Regions from separate parts of the Sphingobacterium kitahiroshimense genome, predicted to be linked through region 1. Evidence: riboswitches for the same ligand, from Rfam matches in the RefSeq annotation. Region 1 holds a riboswitch; each other region holds the start of a gene.
The links. Region 1 has a riboswitch for S-adenosylmethionine ahead of M2265_RS12295 (hypothetical protein). Riboswitches for the same ligand answer to the same signal wherever they lie in the genome.

Region 1 (5,329 bases):
GAATATCATCTCCACTAAGAATACCTACATAACGCAATACGTTTACCTAATGCCAAAATCATTGGACATTAATAGTACGATTTCACCAGAATCGCTTAAAAGAGGTATTTATAAAAGCGTCGTCTACAATGCCCAACTTGATTTAAAAGGTTCTTTTGATGCGATCGATTTTAACAAAATAGACTTGAGCGGTCAGGAACTAGAATGGAAAAATGCCAAAATACTAATTGGTTTAAGTGATCTTAAAGGGCTTGGAGCATCTCCAAGTTTGGTTTTCAATCAAACGAAAATTGACTTCGAACCTAATATGTCTGCTCTAAATCCTTTTGAGAATAACATGATTGCAGCCATCGATCTTACTCAAACAAAAACAACCTTAGGTAATTTTCAGATTAAATTTAATGTAAGAGGTTCGCAATCCATTAACTTCCTTCCATTGGCAAAACAGACTAAGATCCATACCCAGGGAAATTGGGCTAATCCAAGTTTTAACGGTGCCGTTTTAGCCGATGACCGAAATATAACAGGGAACAATTTTGAGGCAACCTGGAATATTCCAAGTTTCAACCGTAAATTTTCGCAACAATGGGTTGGTGATGCAGAGAAACTGTATGAAATTAAAAACAATTATGAAATCAGTAATGCCGTCAGTGAAGGATATAGCAGTACTGTCGAACCTACCACTACCACTGAGAGCAGTATAGCGACAGAAAAAGATATGATTCAAATCAACTTCTTAGAGGAAGTCAATAATTATCAAAAAACTACCCGTGTAGCCAAATATGGAATTTTGATTATTATTCTAACATTTGCGGCACTGTTCTTCACAGAAATTATAAAAAAACAACGCATACATCTTATACAGTATATGCTGATTGGTTTTGCTATGGTACTCTTTTACTCCCTGCTTCTTTCCATTAGTGAGCATCTCGGTTTCAACCTCGCTTACCTACTAGCCGCATTAGCTACTATTATTCTTATCGCTTCATTCATTAAATCTATTACCAATGATAGCAGGTCTGCACTTATCTTTTCTGGAATACTTTCCATTTTCTATAGTTTCATATTTATCTTAATGCAATTACGTGATTATTCACTGATAGTGGGTACAATAGGTATATTTATCATATTGGCAATTTTAATGCGCATATCCACAAAGATCAATTGGTATCAATACGATAAACGATGAGATTGGCAACAGAAGGTATCAAGATATATTTAACATATATCTTGATACTCCTTAAAAGAAAAGCAATATAATGAAATGGATTATTGTTTCTATTTCCATCTATAGCGGTCGGATAAACCTAATTGCTCATTTGCTGTCTATGACATGTGCATAGCGAGGCCATAGAAAGGGGCATCGTTGTGCACATGTATCATGGAAGTATAATCGACTTTGTGTGATTCTAGGCTCATCCTAGTGTCGCTCTTGTGTGCTTGCAGGCTATTTGTTGTGTATCGCTAGGGTGATTGTATAGTCAGTGTTGTATGCTTATAGATTCGTGCTTATTTTAATATTGTCTGGAGTTAGGCTAAAAAATTTGGTTGTCTTATCCTATTTCAAAAAATAGACAAAATAAAGAATACTTTTTATACGCATCCTCCATATACAGAATCTGAGAATTTATCATGAAGCATATCGTAGAAACCGACATAGATATGCACCTGCTCCTCATCATTTGAAAATTGTGTATGTTCCCATACCATTTTACCCTCTGTTGAGATGGCTGTTCCTTCATTCAAAATACACGACTTTTCAATCACATATGCCAGCACAGCGACTGCCGCAGGATAACCCTTACAGGCATCAGTATTCCATTCAATATACAAACTATTGTCCCTACGTTCCACATTAATGAGCAGTGGCGGAACCATATCACCTCTAAACACCAGCACTTTTTCAGGATTAACATAGGGCATATTTTCGGCATCATAATCTAAGGCATTGTTGAGTAGATAGGACTGAGCCGTCTGAAAAGTTCCGACACGGCTACCTTTTGGTGCAAGATTTTTATAACCAAACGCGATCGGTGCTTTAAGATGACTTAGAAATTTGGATACCACTTTCATACGCATCCGGTTAATGATGGTCAACTTGCTAGGGGCTCTTTTTACCACTGCGGGTAGAGAACGAATAATGGTTTGATCATTTAATTCATAGCCAACAATACTTCCCACTTTACCCGAAAATGGTCCGTTTACTCCTGCTTTTAATATTGCCATAATGGTTTATTTATGTTGGAAATTGGTTAAGATATAAAGCTGTTATGACTGCGTTTGTATCTCATGAAGTTCTAATTTAATAATTAAAGTGATTTTAAACAAGTTTCAATTAGGATAAATAGTGGTTTTACACAGTTTTACCTCTATTAACCCTGTATAATTACTGTATAATACCTCTAATATATTATAACAATTCTAGAAGAAATATATAAGCAGATCCATATTGCTAGTTATCTCAATCTATCGTTATAATGACTACAAAATTACTTTCGTACTCTATATGGGACCTTACTTCAACTCAATACAATTTTTTATCAGACCCAGCACTGTTTTGAAATTGTTGATATTCTAACGAAGTCGCGAAAATATCATATCCAGTAACTGATTTTATCCTTTTTTTAAACGACTTTAGACAATACTAACCTTAACAAAAAACTAAATAATCGATATATAACAATTAATTATCTTGATCAATAACTTCTTAACACCCTGAAATATGCATTAGTTAATGCCCAAAACCTGCATATATTAAGATATGCAGAAACACGAAAAAGCGCCACGACATAAAAAATCTATATTTTTGGAATTGTTAAAATGGAAGTTTTCCACAAACTGATATTGGCAGTAATTTTGATCTCATATCAAAACAGCGAATAATAAGATGAAGCAAAACAAATATGATGATCCTAGCTTCTTTGAAAACTATGGAAAGATACAACGTTCTATAGATGGTTTAAATGCTGCTGGAGAATGGCATGTTTTACAGAGAATGTTACCCGATTTCCAGAATAAGAAAGTACTTGATCTAGGTTGCGGATATGGATGGCACAGTATTTATGCTAAGCAAAAAGGGGCTAAAAATGTAATTGGAATTGACTTATCTCAAAAAATGATTGATAAAGCAAAAGAGCATTCCAAAAACTTTGAAATTGAATATAAAAAAATGGCCATCGAGGATATTAATTTTGACTATGAAGAATTTGATGTCGTTATTAGTTCACTTGCATTCCATTACCTAAAAGATTTAAGCAGTGTTTTTATGAAAATAAATCAAATTCTTAAAAAAGGAGGAAGTTTTGTCTTTTCAATGGAGCACCCTGCTTTTACTTCAAGAGCTGAACAGGATTGGTTTAAGGATGAAAATGGAAATCGTCTGCATTGGCCGATGGACAATTATCAGGAAGAAGGTCAAAGAAACACTCGATTTCTTGGACACGAGGTAACTAAATACCATCGAAATTTAGAAACTATCATCAACACAGTTATTAAATCTAATTTTGATATTCAACAAATATCGGAATCCAAACCTTCAGAGGAAGTTTTAAAAATTTATCCGGAAATGAAAGACGAGATGAGAAGGCCAATATTTATTATAATTGCTGCCATAAAGAAATAATAATCGGATCGACATCATTCATAAAATTCTCATCATGAATTAATTATTTTAAAATAAATTTTGAAACAAAATAAAATCTACTAAATTTGTAGAGTATTCAGAATTGCACGTTGCAATACCAACCGAGTTACATAACCGCGGTGGTAAATTAATATGGGTTTCGACCAAAAATATCTGGATACAGTTTATGGTTTAATCCTTTAAATTTTTAAATTGTATGTCAACACCAAATCTTTATCAACATTTACTGGAAAAATTCAGTTATTATTCAATCAACGAACTGATACAGCTCAACAATGATACGGTATCGGAAAAAGGTTGGGGTTCTTCCAAATCTACATTCCGCACTGCGCTCATAAGTACTTTTTCTAAAAGAGGGCTAGATCTTTCCAACATCATTTCTAGAGAAGATGGTTTTACTTCCGTAAAGTATGTCGCAGTAAGATTAGAGGAAAATACGCTTATCCCGATTCTCCAATAAGAGCAAAGACAGCTTTAAAATTGCGTATTCACTCAGCGCTAAAAAGGTTAAATAGCCCTTCCTTTTTGAGCACTGAGTGAAGCTTTTTTTATCCAACTAATTCTATATAATTTTCAGTCACTAATATCAATGGTATGCTTTTTTTAATGCGTTAAGATAGTATTTTATAATTTCTCCAATTCCCTTCAATAGTTTAACACAAAGTGATATCGCGTCATTCTGAACAATTCCTTCACCTTGTTTTCTTTCTCCAATACTTTATTTAATATGTTAAATGATCTTAGATTTTGTATCTTGCCTGTTCATATTCGTATTCTTTATGAAAAAAAAATCTTTAATAACGCTTTCCATTTTATTATGCGCTTCGGCATCAATAGCTCAGGAAAACAAAGAAACCAAAATGGTTCTTAATATGGAAAACACCACAAAAGCACCATTAGATCCGCAGACACTTTGGAAATTAGGCCGAGTTTCTGGAGAAGGAATTTCAACAGATGGAAAAACTTTAATATATGGTGTCTCTAATTATGCTATAGAAACAAACAGTTCGGAAAAAAACCTTTACACATTATCCCTAGAAACAGGTAACACAGCTCCTCTAACAAGTGAAAAGGGCGGCGAGTCTGTTGTACAGATTACAGAAAATGGCGATATCATTTACTTGTTCAAAGGGCAACTTTGGAAAAAGAATAGATATAAAGGTGAAGCTATACAATTGACACACAGCGAAACTGATCTAGAAAATGTAAAACTCTCTCCAAATGGTCAATATATTTTATTTAGCAAAGCAGTTTTAATCAAAAAATATCACAGTACCGACAAATATCCTGATTTACCAAAATCTGACGCTTATGTTTTTGACAATCTTGACTACCGTCATTGGGACACGTTCAATAATGGAAAATTCAATCATCCATTTGTAGCCAGCTATAACAACGGTAAGATTGGCGAAGCAATTGATTTATTGCAGGATGAGCCTTTCTATAGCCCTCAAATGCCATTTGGCGGTTCTGAAGATTTTGAATGGACACCAGATAGTAAAGCTGTGCTATATGTCAGTAAAAAAAGGTTTGGAACAGCGTATGCCGTGAGTACAAATACGGATATCTACCGCTATGATCTTACTTCTAAGCAAACAACAAATCTGACTGAGGGTATGAATGGCTATGATACCAACCCGACTTACAGTCCAGATGGAACTAAGTTAACTTGGCTAAGTATGAAAA
Region 2 (5,329 bases), 1.6 Mb from region 1:
GTGTTTTATACAAAAAACACTTATTAGGCGGTGTTAAAAAAGGTGCATTTGATGAAGCAGCTGCTGAAGCTAAATTTGTAGCTTGGACTGAAGCTAATGATGCAAGAACTGCTGGTAAAAAAGACGGTTTAGCAACTACTAAAGCTGAAGCTAAGAAAATTGCATTAGCTGCTGAAGCTAAGAAAAAAGAAGAAAAAGCTGCTGCTATTGCCGCTAAAAATGCGCCAGTTGTAGAAGAAACTCCTGCTGAAGAAACTGAAGCTCCTGCTGCAGAAGAAACTGAAGGTTAATTTTTCTTTCATACAGTATCAAGAAAGCCGGTTCAATTTTGATCCGGCTTTTTTTTAAGAATGTAGTTGCTATACCTACGAAGTACTGTATTTATATATTTATATTTTTAAATTTGCACTTTCAAATTAGAACATGACCATAGAAGAAAGTTTTTACATCGGTTATATTAGCAAAACACGTGGATTAAAAGGTGAGCTTCAGCTTTTTTTTGAATTTGAAGATTATCAAGATTTAGACTTTGATGTTTTATTTGCTGAAGTGAATAAAAAATTAGTGCCTTACTTTGTCGACAATATCAAATACCAATCAAATAGTACAGCCTATTTAAATTTAGAAGACGTCGATCATATTGATAAAGCACAACCTTTAGTGCGTAAGAAAATATACCTTCCAAATGATAAAATGCCAGAGCGTGATCCTGATGATTTTAGATATACGGATTTAATTGGATACTTGGTGATTGATGAAGTTCATGGAGAATTAGGAGAGATTAAACATGTACAGGAAATGCCTCAGCAATTTATAGCAACAGTAGACTTTAATGGAAAAGAATTGATGTTCCCATTAAATGACGATCTTATGCTAGGAATTGATTCAGAGGATAAAGTTTTAGAGGTTGATTTACCAGATGGATTGGTTGAGCTATATAAGGAGATTTAAAGTCTTCACGATATACAGATTAATAAAAAGGAGTTACTGTAGTTATATGCAGTAACTCTTTTTTATTTAAAGAAATCCATTTTAATAAACGTTTTATTGGGGCATTTTTTTAGGCATGACCTTAATATTATTTTGATTATAAATTTCTATTGCCGATATTAGCCGATGCTTATAGAGAAAGGCCGAGGGAATAGACCCAATGAAGCCTTAGCAACCTGTTATTTTATAAGGTGCTACATTCTACCCCAACTCAGAGCTGGGAAAGATAAGTTGAAACAAGTCCACTTGTGCATTTCGATGTAAGCCAACCAAAATCACTTTAAAAAATATTAATGAAAATCGTTGATCATATCAGTAATGCCAAAGGAAAAACTTTGTTTTCTTTTGAACTGTTGCCACCAGCTAAGGGGCAAGGTATCCAAAGTATTTTTAAAACAATGGATGCACTTATGGAATTCAAGCCTCCCTTTATCGATGTGACTTATCATAGAGAAGACTACATGTATAAGAAGCACGAGAGCGGTTTATTAGAACGTGTGGCTTATCGTAAACGTCCAGGGACTGTTGCAATTTGTGCCGCTATTATGAATAAGTATAAAGTGGATGCTGTACCACATCTTATCTGTGGTGGTTTCACAAAAGAGGAAACTGAAAATGCTTTGATAGATTTGAACTTCTTGGGTATTGACAATGTGCTCGTATTGAGAGGTGATGCAAGAAAAGGCGATCCTGATTTCATACCAACAGAAGGTGGTCATGCATTTGCAACAGATCTTTTACAGCAGGTTGCCGATATGAACCAAGGACAGTACTTACATGAGGATATTGCGATTTCAGAAAAGACCAACTTTTGTATTGGCGTTGCAGGATATCCTGAAAAACACTTCGAAGCGCCAAATTTTAATACCGATTTTAAATGGTTAAAAAAGAAGGTTGAGATGGGGGCTGAGTTTATTGTTACACAAATGTTCTTTAATGTTGAAAAATATAAAGAGTTTGTCAATAAGTGCAGGGAAAATGATATTCATATTCCAATTATACCAGGTTTAAAACCATTGACAACAAAAAAACAACTGATTACGCTTCCGAAAATTTTTCATTTGGATATTCCAGAGGAATTGAGTGAAGCAGTATCCGGATGTAAAAATAATGCAGACGTGAGACAAGTCGGAGAAGAGTGGTTGGTACAACAATGTAAAGAATTAATTGACTTTGGTGCGCCAGTTTTACATTTTTATACCATGAGTAATCCTGGACCGACTAAAAGTATTGTAGAAAAGTTATTCTAAGACTTATATCGTATAAAAAAGCCTGCTATCACATTATAGCAGGCTTTTTTATGCGTTTCGATTTTTGTTAAAAAAAGTTAATCACCCTCAAATGAAATCTCTTTTTATTATATTTAATTGAAAATTAATTTGATTTATCAAATAATCAATTAAACCTGAATCATTCATGGATTATAAGAAAGTAAACAACGTGTTAGGTTGGCTATGTGCCATCATAGCAACATCCGTTTTCATTATCACAGCAGAGCGAACAACAAGCTGGTGGGATACTGGTGAATTTATTGCATCAGCATATAAACTTCAGATTGTTCATCAGCCTGGAGCACCTTTGTTTCTAATGTTGCAGAATATATTTTCAAATTTTGCTTTAGGAAATTTAGCTCAGATTGCATTTTGGATGAATGTGGGTTCTGCTATATGCAGTGGTTTGACAGTTATGTTTTTGTTTTGGACCATAACAGCATTAGCAAGAAAAATTATCCAATCTGATCATCAATCCAATGATAAAAATCACCTGATTAAAATAATGGGAGCAGGCATGGTGGGAGCTTTAGCTTACAGTTTCTCCGATACATTCTGGTATTCAGCAGTAGAATCTGAAGTTTATGCGATGTCATCCTTATGTACAGCAGTCGTATTCTGGGCAATTCTAAAATGGGAAGCCCGTGCAAATAAACCGCATGCAGATCGTTGGCTTATTGTCATCGCTTATATTATTGGACTTTCAATAGGAGTTCATTTATTGAATCTATTAGTTATTCCAGCGATAGCACTTATTATTTATTTTAAGAAAACTGATCGTACAACGTTTTGGGGAATTAGTAAAGCATTGTTTATTGGACTAGGAATATTGGCCATTATTCTGTGGGGAATAATCCAGTACCTTATTAAATTTGCTGCCAAGTTTGATTTGTTTTTTGTCAATACACTTGGATTAGGATTTGGCTCGGGCATATTCGTTTTTATCATAATGATCTTATCGGCATTAGTTTATGGCATATATTACTCCATAAGAAAAGGAAAAGTTATTTTGAATACAGCGATTTTGGCAACTTGTTTTATTTTATTAGGATATAGCTCTTTCACTATGGTATTGCTAAGGGCTAATGCTAACCCTTCCTTAAATAATAATGATCCTGAAAACGTATTTTCTTTCTTGGGTTATTTAAGTAGAGAACAGTATGAATCAGAGCCACTCATAAAAGGGCAATATTTTGATGCAAATCCCATAGGTATCAATGAACGTATTGATTATAGAAAAGACAACCACCAGTATACTTCAATAAAAAGAGCCGCAAGTTATCAATTTGATAGAGAAACCATTTTCCCAAGGATTTACAGTCAAAAACCCTATCATCAATATTTTTATAAAGGTTATTTAGGTATTGAAGAAGGAAGAAAAGCAAATTTTGCTGACAACTTGAAATTCTTCTTTAACTATCAAGTGGGGCATATGTATGCACGTTATTTCCTGTGGAACTTTGTTGGAAGGCAAAATGATCAGCAGGGACACGGTTCTTTAACAGAAGGAAATTGGTTATCAGGGATTAAGGCTATCGACAATTTACATGTAGGTGGACAATCTAAATTATCGGATGAAATGATCCATAATCCATCTCGGAATACCTATTTTTTCCTTCCGCTAATAATTGGATTCGCAGGTGCACTATGGCATTTTAAACGTAACAAGAAAGATGCAACTGTTGTTAGTCTCTTATTTATGTTTACAGGATTGGCCATCGTTATCTATTTAAATCAATCTCCTTTGCAACCACGTGAACGTGATTATGCTTATGCAGGATCATTTTATGCTTTCGCAATCTGGATTGGATTAGGTGTATTTGCTATTTCTGAATTTTTTAAAAAATATATTAATGAAAGAAATGCAAATCTGCTTGCTACATCATTATGTCTCATAGCTGGCCCATTGATTCTTATTAGTCAAAATTGGGATGATCATAATCGATCGGAGAAATCGTTAGCTCGGGATATGGCGAAAAATTATTTAGAAACCTGTGCTCCCAATGCGATCCTGTTTACTTACGGTGATCATGATACTTTTCCGCTATGGTATTTACAAGAAGTAGAAGGTGTTCGGCGGGATGTTAGAATAGTGGTGATCAGTTATTTGACTTCTGACTGGTATTTCCGCCAGGTGAAAAATGGTACCTATCAGGCCGCAGGATTGCCGATCACGATACCGAATGAAAAGGTGGCAAAAGGCCTTCGAGAATCTTTGCCTTACCATGATCTGAATTTAGCAGGATCTACAGATATAAACTTGTTGTTGGATTTTTTATTATCAGATAGTAATGATAACAAACTTCAAATGAGAGACGGACAATATGAAAACTTTCTGCCAACAAAAAGCTTGAAGCTTGCCGTGAATAAGGAAGATGTCATTAGAAATAAAGTCGTACCTCAAGAATGGGAAAGTGAGATCCCAAAACAAATGGAGTGGACTTTTGGTAATGATTACGTCACCCGCGCAGATCTAGGCTTGATGTCTGTTCTTGTGAATAATAATTGGAAAAGACCAATTTATTTTTCAGGAATGGTACCCGCTGAAAGTTTGATGGGATTGGATAAATACATGGTAAATGAAGGGTTTGCCAAACGGTTGATGCCTATAGAAGCAAAGCTTGAAAAAGGGGAGTCTCTAATTAATGTCGATAAATTATATAAAAATATTGTTGATAAATACGCTTGGGGAAACATACATCAAGCAACTTACCTTGATACGGATTCCTTCCGTTTTGCAGGTATGTATGCAGAGGAGATTTTCGGGAAAGCAGCGCGAACCCTATTGGCAAAAGGGGAGACCGAAAAAGCAAGACAAGTGGCAGTAAAAGCATTTAATGAATTACCCCAAAGACTATATAGCATGTCTGATGTGACGAGTTATGGGGATGTTATTGATACGCTTTATAAAACTGGAGAAATAAAATTTGCAAACCAGCTGGTTGATCGTAATATGAAATTTTTAACAGAGCATATGGATTATTATCAACAACTAGCTATTGACAAACCTGAAAACGGGTTGGAAGTTCAAAATATAAGGATGGCTCTTGACTCGGTCGATCTATATG
Region 3 (5,329 bases), 530 kb from region 1:
ATTGTTCTTTCTGTCTCTTCTGCGATTTCTTTATCGTATTGTTCTTGAGAAATTGCGCCTTTTTTCAAATCAGCTCTCCATTTACGAACATCTTTAGTTTGTGGGAATGAACCAATTGTCGTTGTTGGAAATGCTGGAAGATTAAATTTCGCTTGTTGTGCTTCTTTACGAGCTAAGAAAGTAGATGTACGTTTAGCATCATCATCAGTGATATTTGCTGTACGTTCTTTAACTTCAGGCTTGTGGATTAACGAAGATGTACGACGGTCTTCCGCAGCAGCCTTATTGGCTTCGAAACGCTCAGCGGTTTTTGCATCTACTTCGCCTTCAGCTAAGATCGCTAAATCTTTTACCTCTGCTAATTTTTGCTTAGCAAATGCCAACCAATTTTTAACTTCTTTAGGCAATGACTCTTCATTATCTTCATTGTCTAAATCGAAAGGTACGTGTAATAATGAACTCGAAGGTCCTACTAATACACGGTCTTTGCCTAAAGCATCAACAGCTTTTTTGATTTGTGCTAAAGATTTTACGTAATCATTTTTCCAAATGTTGCGACCTTCAACTACACCCAAAGAAAGTGTTAATGAAGCCGGAACTTTGGCTAATATAGTGTCGAGTTGGTTTTCACCTCTTACTAAATCAACATGAACTGCGTAAACTGGTAAGTTTAGAGCTGTTTCTTCGTTGTCACGTAAAGCCTCGAAATAAGTCGTTACAATAATTTTGATGTCTTTAGCAGCAGCAGCTAATTTAGTAAATACACGAGTGTATAGAGCACGTGTTGCATCATCAATATCTAAAGCTAAAAATGGCTCATCAATTTGTACATATTTTGCACCAGCGGTAGCCAATTTAGTTAAGATTTCTTCATATACAGGAACCAACTTATCGATTAAATCGATACGGTTGAAACCAGATTCTTTTTCTTTACCTAATAATAAGTATGAGATCGGGCCAATTAACACAGGCTTCGTTTCAATACCTAAAGATTTTGCTTCATTATATTCATTTAAGAATTTCTCTGAAGTCAATTTGAATTCTTGATTTTTCACGAATTCAGGTACGATGTAATGGTAGTTGGTATCAAACCATTTTGTCATTTCCATTGCCGTTACGTCAACGCCATCTTGCTGGAAACCACGCGCCATTGCAAAGTAAAGGTCCAAATTGTATCCTTTATCTTCGTTATTTAAAAGTGATTGATATTGTGCAGGGATTGCACCTACAGTTAATGTCAAGTCTAAAACTTGGTCATAAAATGAAAAATCATTGGAAGGAATCAAATCGATGCCAGCATCTTTTTGAGTTTTCCAGTTGCCTTCACGGATTTTCAGTCCAGCCTGCAATAATTCTTGCGCGCTGATTTTTTTAGCCCAATATGCTTCATTGGCCTTTTTCAACTCGCGGAAGGCACCTACACGTGGGTAACCTAAGTTGTTCGTTAGTAACATAAATATAAAATTATTTTATTTGTTCAACCTTAACGAAGCAAGAAATTAGAAGGATTTTTTTATTCGAAATAAAAAACGATCAAAAATTCTTGAATCTATTTACTAAATTTTTTGATTGCTTTTAGAGAGGAGGGCACAAGATATATTTTGTGTCTAGCTTATCATTCCCACTTTTTGATGGGGTAGAATGTAGCACCTTGTCAATCGACAGGTTGCTAAGGCTTCATTGGGTCTATTCCCTCTGCCTTTCTCTATAAGCGCTGTAAATATCGGAATTAGTTTTATAAAAACAAATATTTTGTAACTTTTATATAAAAATGATAATAAACCAAGGTTTAAAATTGGAAATTAGCAGACAAACCAATTTGTTTTCCATTGTAAAATGGTATTGCCATCGTTAGGTAACTTGTTTTTTTTGATTGCAAGTGTTTATCAAATAATGGTAAGAGCCAGTATGCAATTTTTGTTCCCATAATACCAATACCAGCTCCCATGGCGACGTCAGAAAACCAATGTTTATGATTATACATTCTCAGGTAACCTGTTCCCGCCGCAATTGTATAGCCTGCAATACCATACCAAATGGATTGATCTTTATATTCTTGCCATAGAATTTCTGCACCGGTAAAAGGTACAGCAGTATGTCCTGAAGGAAAAGATTCTTGATCTGCGCGATCGGGTCTCCAAGTAGGTGTCGTTTTTTTTATGGTATATACTGCTGATAAGGTGATTGCATGGGCAATCGAACTTACCACTAAGCGTTGTTTTAAATTGTGCTTACTTGGTATTCCGAGTAAGTCAAGCCCAAAGACCGCTGCAGAAGGAATGAAAACACTAACATTATCAAGTTTAAAGGTTTTGGACGGATCATTATTAATTGAATTGTTTATTTGTTGATCCTTATGTTTGAGGTATGGGCTATTTAATGAGATTACTCCGTAAGTCATTAAAGCCGCAGGAACTATTAATTGCTTATAATTTATTGGCTTAGCATTGGTTTCAAAATCTTGATTATCATTTTGTAAAGTATCTTTTTGCGCATAAAGCGATGTAGAAGAGCAAAAGATTGAAAGGATTAAAAAAAATGGAATCGATAGTTTCATTGTTGCAAGATAAACAAAAAGAGATGTTTTTAACATCTCTTTATTATTCTAGTAATTGTGTATTAGCTAACCAATAATTTATAGCCTTTTCCATGTACATTGACAATTTCAACTTTGGGATCATCTCGTAGGTATTTTCTCAATTTGCTTAAGAAAACGTCCATACTCCGGCCTGTAAAGTAATTGTCATCATGCCAAATTTTTAAAAGGGCTTCTTCTCGAGTCAGTACATCATTCTTTTTTAGACAAAGTAGACGTAATAATTCCGCTTCTTTCGTTGATAGTTTTTGTTGCACACCTTTATGCGCAATTTGTTGACTTGTATAATCGAAGAAGTACTCTCCAATCTCAAATTTATCGCTTACAACCTGATCATCTTTCTCTCTTACAACACGCTTAAGCAATGCATTTATGCGAAGGAGTAATTCTTCCACTCGAAATGGTTTTGTGATATAATCATCGCCACCAAGTTCAAATGCTTCTGTTTTATCTTCCATCATACCTTTTGCAGTAGCAAATATGATGGGGGTTGTTGTATTTATTTTCCTGATTTCTCGGCCTACTGTAAAGCCATCTTTCTTGGGCATCATGACGTCTAAAATGCAAAGATCATAACTGCTCTTGCGAAATTGATTGACAGCTTCTTCACCATCTGTACATAAGGTGACATCAAATTTCCCTTTAAGCTCTAAATAATCTTTTAATAAATCTCCTAAGTTTGGATCGTCTTCTGCTAATAGTATCTTCTGCATATTCTTATGGTTTTGTTCGAATATTGATGATAATATACGAAATTAATATCGTTTTAAATTTAATTTTTTATGGGTAATAGAATGTCAAACTGCGTTCCCTTATCTTTATCGCTTTTTACTTGAATTTTACCATTCATTCTTTTAATAATATCATAAACATATGATAGTCCCAATCCAAAACCTTTTACGTTGTGGACATTTCCTGTAGGAATGCGATAAAATTGATCAAATATTTTTAATAAATGATCTTTTGCCATTCCAATCCCATTATCAATAATTGTAATTTGAATACTTTCTTTTGTATTTTTGGTTTTCACAATTATGTGTGGATTATCTTTACTGTATTTTATAGCATTATCTACCAAGTTGAAAAATACATTTGACAAATGAAGTTCATCTCCTACTACAATATCATTTTGTGCATCAAAGTGATGTTCAAATTTGCCACCTACTTTTTGTATTTGAAGTTGCATGCTGTCTAATACTGCTGAAAGCAGATCATTAATGTGAATAGGTGTTTTTTCTAACTTTAATGTTTCTTTTTCCAGACGGGCAATATCTAATACTCGTTCGATATGGTTACCTAATCTCACATTTTCATCATATATAATATTTGCAAGACGCTTTACTCTACGCTCATCAGATATGATCTCTGGATCTCGCAAGGATTCACTAGCTATCATAATTGTAGCAACAGGTGTTTTAAATTCGTGCGTCATATTGTTGATAAAATCAGTTTTCATCTCTGAAACTTTTTTCTGTTTGAATATGATTAATAGGGTATATGCAAAACAGCCAATTAATAGGAAAAGCAAAGCTATTGTAGGGAGCAATAGATAACTCATATTATCAACAATGATAGTACTTTTTCTAGGAAAATAAACGCTTAATCTTCCTGGAGGAGAACCAATATCTCCTTTAAATAGAGCTGTTGAATAACGAGTTATTTTATTTGGTTTAATAATATTATCGATGGTTTGTACACTGAAAACGATATTACTGCTATCGCGAACTTCAATATTAAAAGGATAATTGATATCTCTTTCTGCAAGTTCCTCTTTTAATAAGTTTTGAATGAGATTAATATTTAAGCGCTCTCTAAATGGGCGTTTGGATAGCTCCATTCCAATAGCAACATCTTCAATAAGACCGCTTCTTTTCCCGCCAATAGCTGCGATAGTATCAAATACATTTTTACCAGTTCCAATCAAATTCTGACCGCTCATATTTTCCAACTTATTTTCAAGATCTACTATTTTCTTAGCAATCTGTTTATTGAATCTTGGAGGTAAAGTCGCAATTTTATACTCAATTGCTTGCTTTAAGATAGGATCTATTGTTGGTATAACGAATCTTGCACTATCATCTTTTGCATTTTCTTTTGGTAGAAATTTGGTTGCTCCAATTTCTACATATTCTTTTATGACATGATCAGGACTGTTGTATTTGATGACGTCAATGCTTAATACATTTTCTTTACTTTTTCTATTGATGTAAGTCTCATAAAATGAATTTTCAATAGATACAACACTAGGAAATGTTTCTTTTAGTTGATCTTCAGCTTCTTTAAATTTTTCTTTTATGGCATATTGATCAGCTCTTAAGTTTTCCAGATCTCTTTGCATTTTCAATTGTTCAGCAAGATGCCTTTGCTTCTCCTGCTCAAATTGATATTTTTTGATATTGGTTTGCTGTTGCACTTTTGCAAAATCAATTACCTCCCGACGTTCTATTTTACCTGCGACTGCCGTTAAGGAAGCATTGACCGATTCGTCAAACAATTGTGATTTTTGACGATAGGATTCTCTGATAAAATAAAATTGCATAGCTGCCACTCCCAGTAATGCTAGGGTCATCAAGCTAATAATTAAAACTATGCTACTTTTCTTCATTTGTTACAAATATAGGGATGCTTTATTTGATTTAATTGCTTTTAACAATGTTTAACAAGCTTAATGTTTCATTATGAAGGATTAAGCTTTATTTTAGATAAATATTTTATAAAAATACTCGATATGAA

Region 2: linked by a shared signal. The riboswitch ahead of metF (methylenetetrahydrofolate reductase [NAD(P)H]) and the one ahead of M2265_RS12295 (hypothetical protein) in region 1 are both predicted to bind S-adenosylmethionine.
Region 3: linked by a shared signal. The riboswitch ahead of metE (5-methyltetrahydropteroyltriglutamate--homocysteine S-methyltransferase) and the one ahead of M2265_RS12295 (hypothetical protein) in region 1 are both predicted to bind S-adenosylmethionine.

The regions. Positions count from the first base shown of each region.
Region 1 is NZ_JAOQNK010000001.1:2,745,849-2,751,177, forward strand. It holds gene creD (cell envelope integrity protein CreD) at 1-1,189, shown strand, start outside; gene M2265_RS12285 (DUF6266 family protein) at 1,594-2,226, opposite strand; gene M2265_RS12290 (class I SAM-dependent methyltransferase) at 2,888-3,622, shown strand; SAM-I-IV-variant riboswitch at 3,711-3,804, shown strand; gene M2265_RS12295 (hypothetical protein) at 3,840-4,103, shown strand; gene M2265_RS12300 (alpha/beta hydrolase family protein) at 4,423-5,329, shown strand, end outside.
Region 2 is NZ_JAOQNK010000001.1:4,306,950-4,312,278, forward strand. It holds gene M2265_RS18785 (30S ribosomal protein S16) at 1-290, shown strand, start outside; gene rimM (ribosome maturation factor RimM) at 424-951, shown strand; SAM riboswitch class I at 1,118-1,223, shown strand; gene metF (methylenetetrahydrofolate reductase [NAD(P)H]) at 1,284-2,240, shown strand; gene M2265_RS18800 (protein O-mannosyl-transferase family) at 2,407-5,329, shown strand, end outside.
Region 3 is NZ_JAOQNK010000001.1:3,274,699-3,280,027, reverse strand. It holds gene metE (5-methyltetrahydropteroyltriglutamate--homocysteine S-methyltransferase) at 1-1,454, opposite strand, end outside; SAM riboswitch class I at 1,610-1,714, opposite strand; gene M2265_RS14555 (phosphatase PAP2 family protein) at 1,790-2,593, opposite strand; gene M2265_RS14550 (response regulator transcription factor) at 2,620-3,309, opposite strand; gene M2265_RS14545 (sensor histidine kinase) at 3,369-5,201, opposite strand; gene M2265_RS14540 (hypothetical protein) at 5,325-5,329, shown strand, end outside.